Regions from separate parts of the Siminovitchia sp. FSL H7-0308 genome, predicted to be linked through region 2. Evidence: riboswitches for the same ligand, from Rfam matches in the RefSeq annotation. Region 2 holds a riboswitch; the other holds the start of a gene.

Evidence for each region. Region 2 has a riboswitch for S-adenosylmethionine ahead of MHB50_RS06435 (acyl-CoA dehydrogenase family protein). Riboswitches for the same ligand answer to the same signal wherever they lie in the genome.
Region 1: it holds a riboswitch for S-adenosylmethionine, as region 2 does, so the genes downstream of both, MHB50_RS21000 (MetQ/NlpA family ABC transporter substrate-binding protein) here and MHB50_RS06435 (acyl-CoA dehydrogenase family protein) in region 2, are expected to answer to the same signal.

The regions. Positions count from the first base shown of each region.
Region 1 covers NZ_CP150282.1:4,473,069-4,477,287, forward strand. Annotated here, with positions in the region: gene MHB50_RS20995 (methionine ABC transporter ATP-binding protein) at 1-783, opposite strand, end outside; gene MHB50_RS21000 (MetQ/NlpA family ABC transporter substrate-binding protein) at 865-1,710, opposite strand; SAM riboswitch class I at 1,855-1,972, opposite strand; gene MHB50_RS21005 (tripartite tricarboxylate transporter substrate binding protein) at 3,308-4,219, shown strand, end outside.
Region 2 covers NZ_CP150282.1:1,376,985-1,381,203, forward strand. Annotated here, with positions in the region: gene MHB50_RS06420 (dipeptidase) at 1-947, opposite strand, end outside; gene MHB50_RS06425 (hypothetical protein) at 1,098-1,466, shown strand; gene MHB50_RS06430 (hypothetical protein) at 1,610-1,861, shown strand; SAM riboswitch class I at 2,270-2,378, shown strand; gene MHB50_RS06435 (acyl-CoA dehydrogenase family protein) at 2,546-3,739, shown strand; gene MHB50_RS06440 (LLM class flavin-dependent oxidoreductase) at 3,736-4,219, shown strand, end outside.

The sequences.
Region 1 (4,219 bases), 1.5 Mb from region 2:
GCCGCTTTCATTTAATTTTTCCAGCATGTCGTTTGGTATTTTATGTGTAAACAGATTGCTGACAAACCGCTTCGTCGTCGGATGTTGCGGTGAAGTAAAGAGGTCTTTCGTTTTTCCTTCCTCGATTACTTCCCCTTTTTCCATGACGGCCACACGGTCGCAAATTCGTTGGATGACGTTCATTTCATGCGTAATCAACAAAATCGTGATGCCGAGCTCTTTATTGATTTTTAACAGCAATTCCAGAATGGCCTCCGTTGTATCAGGGTCCAATGCGCTTGTCGCTTCGTCACTTAAAAGGACTTCGGGCTCGAAAGCCAACGCACGGGCAATGGCTACCCGTTGTTTTTGCCCGCCGGACAGTTCGGCCGGGTAGGCATGATGCTTTTCGTCGAGTCCAACGATTTTTATATATTTCTTGACCCGCTCTTCCACTTCCTTTTTGCTGAATCCGGCAAGTTTCAGCGGCAGGGCGATATTTTCATAAACAGTAGCCGTCTTTAACAAATTAAAGCCTTGAAAAATCATTCCGATGTTACTGCGGGCTTCGCGAAGTTTTTTGGTAGACAGCTTTGTTAAATCGATCCCTTTTACTTTTACAGAACCCGTATCCGGTTTTTCCAATAAATTGACGCAACGGATGAGCGTGCTTTTTCCTGCGCCGCTGTATCCAATGACACCGTATATTTCACCCTTTTTCACTGAAAGTGACACATTCTTTAATGCGTGAATAGAGCCTTGCTTGCCTTTAAATGTCTTTGAAATTCCCGCCAATTCGATCATGTGTATTTGCTCCTTCATGCTTTATTTTCAAACCCGTAATGGCTGGAAGAATATTCGGGGACGGGTGGCCCCCTTCATTCCTTACCAGGAAGGAATGACAGATCCTTCAAATGTTTCATCAATAAATTGTTTTGTTTCATCAGAGCGGTACACATCCAAAAACTTTTGAATCGCTTCGTCGTCTTTGGACTCGGCTCTTGCCGTAACAATATTTACCCATGGAGAATCTTTCGATTCGATAAAGATAGCATCTTTTCCAGGTTTGAATCCATGTTCGATCGCATAATTGGTATTAATCGCCGCCGCATCCAGTTCTTCCAACTGACGGGGAATTTGGGATGCTTCCAATTCCACAAATTCAAAGTTGTTTTTGTTTTCTTCGATATCTTTGACAGTTGGCGTGTTTCCCGAGCCTTCTTTTAGTGTAATCAATTCGGCTTTTTCGAATAAAACGAGAGCGCGGCCGCCGTTTGTAGGATCGTTAGGCAAACCGAGCTTTGCCCCTTTTTGCAGTTTTTGCACATCTTTTACTTTGGAAGAATAAATACCCATCGGGAACGTTACTGTTTCGCCCACATTTACAAGATCCAGGTTTCTGTCCTTTTTAAATTGATCTAAATAAGGTATCGTCTGAAATACGTTGAGATCAAGCTCTTTTTCGTCCAAAGCGATATTCGGCATGACATAGTCGGTGAAAACTTTTACTTCTATTTCCAAATCTTCTTTTGCTGCAAGCTCTTTTACTTTTTCCACAATTTGCTCGTGCGGTCCGGCCGTTACGCCGACTGTCAATTTGCCGTCGCTGAGAAGACCTTCAGATGTTGATTCTTTATTTACAGTTTCTTTTTCACTGCTTTTTCCTCCACCGCATGCGGCAAGGGTAAGTGCTAGCAACACAACGAAACTAGTTAATAACCATTTGTGCATGTCATTTCCTCTTTTCTTTATATATTTAGTCTGCATTTAAGGCGTATGTTGAAAATCACATACGGGGAGGTTTTTTCTTCAAAATGAAAAATGCCTCCCAAAATGAGAGGCATGGATATACATTGTAAGTAAATCGGTTTACCTCTCTTATCTTTCAAAATACAACAGTATTTTGCAGGATTTAGCACCTGTTCTTGTTTCGTCAAACAAGAATGGTTGCCGGGCTTCACAGGGCCAGTCCCTCCGCCGCTCTTTATAAGAGAATTTCAAATTCAATTGTTACATAGATATTATCCTTAGTTAGAAAAAATGTCAACAAATTTTTCATGGAAACTGAAAATCAAAAAGTAAAACCGAAGCTTTAAAATCACATTCTTGGGTTTTTAATTATTGGACTCTTTAGTTTTTAAGGAGAAGTTTTTGGAACGCAATGAAAGAGCAAATTTTATAAAATTAATTTGTTTGACGATTTTTATTTATCTTTGTCAAAAATTTATATACTCCAATTATTAAGAAATAGATAATAAACACATTTAATAAAAATGCAGAGGGGATAAATTCAGTAGTTGATAAATTCTTAGGAGAAAAAAGGAGAAATGTAGTAGTTAATTTATTAGGTCCATGATGTATTACCCAGTTAAAAGGAAGTCCATACGATTTTCCTTGAGAAGGAGAGATTAAGACTATGCTTATAGAAACGATAAAGCTGAGATATAAAAAACGTCTGTACTTTATCATTATGATCATCTCCTTTTAATAAGATTATACATAATTTTAAACAAAAAACATTTACGGAAATATTTTTAGCTTTTTTAAATATGGACTAGTATCACCGAGCTTTGCATCAGGTGTAAAACCTAACGACATTTTTCAAGAGGTTGTTTTTTTTTGAACGTAAAGGACGAGATGTCTAACGGCTGGGACATAAGCAAATACGAAATAGCAAAAACCGAACAATTATAAATGAATTGTTCGGTTTATTTGTGTTAAAAAAATCCCTATCATCGCTACGTCAACATATTTCGCTTTCCGCGGGCAGCTTCAGCTTCCTCGGAAAGCAAAGATCGCTTTCCTGCGGGATCTTCAGCTCGAGCTATTCCCGCAGGAGTCTACCTATTTTGACTACGCTAAAAGCTTGCGTATTATGCACTGGGATAATTTATCCCGCATGTAAGGTGCCGAAAGACTCCCACTTCAAAATCTCGAGTGAATACAAAAGGTGGAGTGGGAGAAAACGGCACCTAAATGCCCGATTGGTTCAACTAACATTCAGTAGGAGCCCTACTGAATGAAGTTTCACTGTATTGTTCGTTTTTTCATCAGCTGATTGAGTTGTGTCTCAGACCCTTTGTTTATGGTAATCCAGGGGAATCTATAGAATAAGAAGTTAAGATAACAACATTAAAACAATAACCTTTTTTGGGGTTAAACCGAAAAAACCTTATGGGGTTGTGGATTGGAAGATAATGGATTGTTCCCGAGGAGCTCATGTATGGCGCTTTGATCTTTTTCATCTCCATAAAGTTCGAATCATCTTCCGTCAATCTGAATATAATCATTAAGAATTTGCCGTATCCGAGCAAGGGAGGTTTACCCCATGAAGAAAAAGTGGATAACTGCTGTTTCATTTATTTGCGCCGCTTTGTTATTAATGTCTTGTTCTGCAAGTGGCGGAAATGGAAAAGGGCAGTTTCCTGAAAAATCCATTACGTACAGCATCCCGTTTGAACCAGGCGGACAGTCTGATATCGAGGCCCGGCGGCAGCAGTCATTTCTGGAGAAATATTTAAAGCAAAAAATTGTTATTCAATATAAACCTGGCGGTGGTGGTTCTGTAGGCTGGAGTGAGTTGGTGAATCAAAAGCCGGATGGATATTTTCTCGCAGGCATCAACATCCCGCATATCATCCTGCAGCCGCTTGCCAATGAAGATACAGGGTATCAAACAGAGGATATTGTGCCTATAGCCATTTTCCAGACAACGCCAATCGCGTTGGCTATCGGTAAAGACAGCGGGATTGACTCGTTGGATGACTTTATTCAAAAAGCAAAGGAAAATCCGGGGTCGATCACGGTCGCGGGATCAGGCAACTATTCCGGCCATCATATCGCCTTTTTACAGCTTCAAGATGTGGCAGGGATTGAGTTGCAATATGTGCCGTTTGACGGGGCGGGCCCATCTATGCAAGCTTTTCTGGGAGGCAATACGGACGCTGTATTGGCGAATTCCAGCGATTTATTAAAATATACCGAAGATATGAAAATTCTTGCCATCGGGTCTGAAGAAACATTCGAACCGATGCCGGAAGTTCCTACATTTATCGAAGAGGGTTACGATATTACCGCCTCGATTGATCGCGGGGTAGGAGTGCCGCCGGATACCGATCTAAAGATCATTCACATATTGGAAAAGGCTTTCCTGAACATATTGGAGGAGCCGGGGGTGAAAGATCAGATGTATGAGGAAGGCTTTGAGCCAAAAGCAATGGGCCATGAAGAATCAGTCCAA
Region 2 (4,219 bases):
GCACCGTCAAAATCAGATCCAAGACCGACATGATCCACTCCGATTACATTCACGACATGATCAATATGATCAACGATATCTTTTACATAAGCCTGCGAATTGTTGGTCAAAAATACCGGATAAAATACGATATTAATGACTCCGCCATTTTTTTTCAACGCCCGTAATTGATGATCCGAAAGGTTCCGCTGGTGATCTTTTAATGCTTTCACACCCGAATGAGAGGCGATTATAGGCGCTTTGGAAACTTTGATGACATCCCAGAAAGTACTTTCAGCCATATGGGAAACATCAATCAACATCCCTAAGCGGTTCATTTCCCGGGCAACGTCCGACCCGAGTTCTGTTAGTCCTCCTTCGGAGGGCGTTTTGTCCGGATCATTGTATTCCCTGTTGGCTCCTTCACCCAAATCATTGGAATAATTCCATGTAAATCCGATCGCTTTGATACCCAAATCATCATATTGACGCAAAAGTTCGATCGCATTATTCTTATCCATGGAATAAGCGCCCTCTATCGTTGGGACGGCTGCGATGTTGTTATCGCGAACCGCTTTCATGATTTCTTTATACGTTGAAGAAATTTGAAATGTGTCCGGATTGTTTTTCTCCGTCCAATACAATGCATTGATCAGGGCGAGCGTTCTGCTGATACTGCGAGGAGTGTTATTGTAATAGCCGGATGTATATGCCGCAAAAAATGGAACATGGAGGCCTCCTGTCTGAAGCTTTGGTATATCTACCTCAAAAGGTGTATTCTGTCCAATATTCACGCTCGGAAGCCATGTTTCCGGGTCGATGACCTTACTCATTGTATCGCTATGGCCATCAGTAATGATAGAATCAAAATGAATATCGTGCGGTGAATCGGACTTCGCCAAAGCTACGGGAGCCTGAAAGAGGACAAGAAGAACTGTTGCTACGAGGTAAAGCAGCTTTTTTTTCAAAATAAACCCTCCTTTTAAGAATTATTCTACTATTCTAAAATATATATGGGAATAGGACGAAGGATTGGTTTTAGAGCGCCAAAAAAGCCTGGCGGGTCAAAAGGAACCTTTCTAATGATTATTCGTAGAAATAGATAAAGATTCGAAAGGGTGATTGCTTTGCTATGTGGATGTGATCATGGAAAAACAACTGAATTAAAAATAGAAGGAGATATAGGCGCAGATCCGGTATGGTGCCATCATTGTGGGATGAATTTGGAGTTAACAAAGATCCCGATTTCGCAAGAATTGGCCGGGCAACTGTCGGATTGGTGCGCCACTTATGGAGAATGGATTGACTGGGAGAAGGACCGTTTGAAGTGTAATGGTATCGAGCTTGAGGAAGCGCATAATCGAAAAGGGGCTTTATTAACAGAAAAAGTGAAACAGGAAGTCGGTAATGAGTATGTAGTCATATTTTCACCATCAACAAGTGCGCAGCTGTACAAAAGTATCATGGGCGGGCAGCGTGAAACATAAATGGTCGTGAACGATGCTTGAAAGCATAGCCGGCCACGGCTTCCGAATCAGGTTGTCCAGGTGTCATTGCATACATTTTATTCAAATAGTTTCAATAAGTTTATGAAGAATGGATCAGATGAAAATAACGGGGTTTTGAGGAATTGAAAAGAAAGATTCACCGATCGGAAAAAGTGCTTATAACGGGATCGGGTTTCATATTACTTTTTATGATATTTCATGACTGGTTGCCACTCGGGCCACTCAATGATGTTCAAGCAGTTGCCGCGACTCGTTCTACTGGAGAGTTGGTGATCATTACTTTATTCTGGACAGCCCAAATTATGCTGCTTATGGGAATCATATTATGTTTCATCGGCAAAACATATCCTTTTTCTGGGCCAAGTTATGGCTGATGATCCAGCGATCGCTGATCATGGCGGGGGTTCTCCTAGATTGGTGGATTCCTTATTTTTTTGGAATAGGTTCGGCAGATAGAGTAGAAAGCTATCAAGTCATGTTTGGTGAGACACATACTTTTTTGCCTGTTATGAATGGATCGTTCCTAATACCATCCATGTACTTTTTAACTCGACTTTGCTGATTTGTCTTATTTTGACTGTGTAAATCAGCTTTACCAATCAGAATAAATCGGCCATTCAAGCCGCACGCTACATACACAAGCAATAAGCCTTCAGTGCTGGTCCATCCTGTTATTTTGTTCGCGATTGTCAGACCAATGAGGATAGATGTTATTCTTCATTTCAAAAAGTGTTGACTATTTTTGAAATATTGATTATACTCTACACAAGTTAATAATTATTTTCTTATCGAGAGAGATGGAGGGACTGACCCGATGATATCTCAGCAACCAGCAATACGATTGCCCGGTGCTAATTTCAGAAGAATACGGAAGTATTCTAAAGATGAGAATGGATGGAAAAACATGCCCTTCTCTCATCTTTTTTGAGGAAGGGCTTTTTCAATTGAAAAATAGGATTTGGCCTACTAGTCAACTAGCGGCTCTCACTTTAAGGATTCCCTTAGTGAGAGCTTTTTTAATGGGCTAAACCAATATGTAGGAAAAGGGGATAGTTGGTATGGCACTTCATGTTCAAAAGAAAGAAACATATGGCGCAATTAGAGAACAATTAAGTGAAATCATTGATCGTGTTATTCGACCAAATGCTGATCGTCTCGATCGGGAAGGGGCTTTTCCGCTTGAAAATTTAAAAGTGCTGGGCCAAGAGGGTTGGAGCAGTATTTTTCTTCCAAAAGAGCTGGGCGGATTGGAGCTTGATTATGAGGCATTTGGCCTCATTGTTCAAGAAATTGCACAAGCATGTCCATCTACCGCGCTCGTCTATACGATGAACGTTGGAGCGGCCGCTATTATTTATCATTATGGCAACGAAGATCAATGGCATCGTTGGTTGAAGCCATTGCGTAAAGGAAAGTTCGGGACGATTGCCAATAGTGAAAGGGCATCAGGCGGCCAATACTGGCTCAGTCATAGCAGGGCCGAATGTAAGGGGGATGGGTATCTGCTGAATGCGGAAAAATCTTTTGTCACCAGCAGTGGTTATGCTGATTTTTATGTGTTGCTAACGAGGTCTCCTCATGCGGAAGTGTCTTATGACCTTTGTTACTTTATTGTGGATGCGAAACAGGACGGAATTGAAGCGGGTGTGTGGGATGCGCTTGGTGTGCGTGGAAATCATAGTTCTCCCGTTCGTTTTGATCAAATTTTTGTGCATAAACGTGACCGAATCGGTGAAGAAGGCACTGGAAAAACAATAGTCGAGAATAGCCATGTCTATTTATTTGGTTTGGGTGCTGCTTGGGTGGGCACAGCCATTGGCATTTTTCATGAGGCTGCTGCGCATGCGAAAAAATCTTCGGCAAAATATCAAACGATAAGAAATCAGCTTGCCTCGGCAAAGATATTGATCAACAGTTTATCCGCTTGGCAAAAGGATATTGCCGCCCGATTGAATGAATGGATTCAATTAGGCGCACCTCTTCCGAATGAATTACGGACACTGTTGTATCAGTTTAAAGTCCATGCTTCCGAGACGGCCAATCAAGTTGCGCAAATCTCCATGGATGTAGCCGGCGGATTTGGATATAAAAAAGGAACGTTGGAACGTCTATACCGGGATTCGCGTGCGGGCATTGTGATGGGCCCTTCTAACAATCTGGCAAAAGAATTAATCGGCAAGCAAATTGTCGGAGTGGAAACATCCCTTTGGCCTGAATATAACAATCAACAGCAAGGAGAGCGTAGAAAATGACCAGTAAAAAAATGTTATTAAATGCTTTTGTCATGAATTGCCCGGGAAATCAGTCTCCTGGATTGTGGCGGCATCCAGATGATCAATCCCATCGTTATACTGATTTGGAACAGTGGATAGAGTTGGCGAAAACGTTGGAAAAAGCCAAATTTGATGCTGTTTTTATAGCGGATGTGCTCGGTCACTATGATGTCTACGAAGGAACCAGGGATGCGGCGCTTCGGCAAGCCGTGCAATCACCCATCAATGACCCGCTTTTGATTATACCGGCCATGGCATCTGTCACAGAATATCTTGGATTTGGCGTAACCGCTTCGGTGACACATGAGAACCCGTATCCATTTGCCCGCCGGATGTCGACTTTGGATCATTTGACAAAAGGAAGAGTCGGCTGGAATATTGTCACTTCTTATTTGAAGAGTGCTTCATTGAACATTGGCTTGAAGAAACAGATTAAACATGATGAACGCTATGATATTG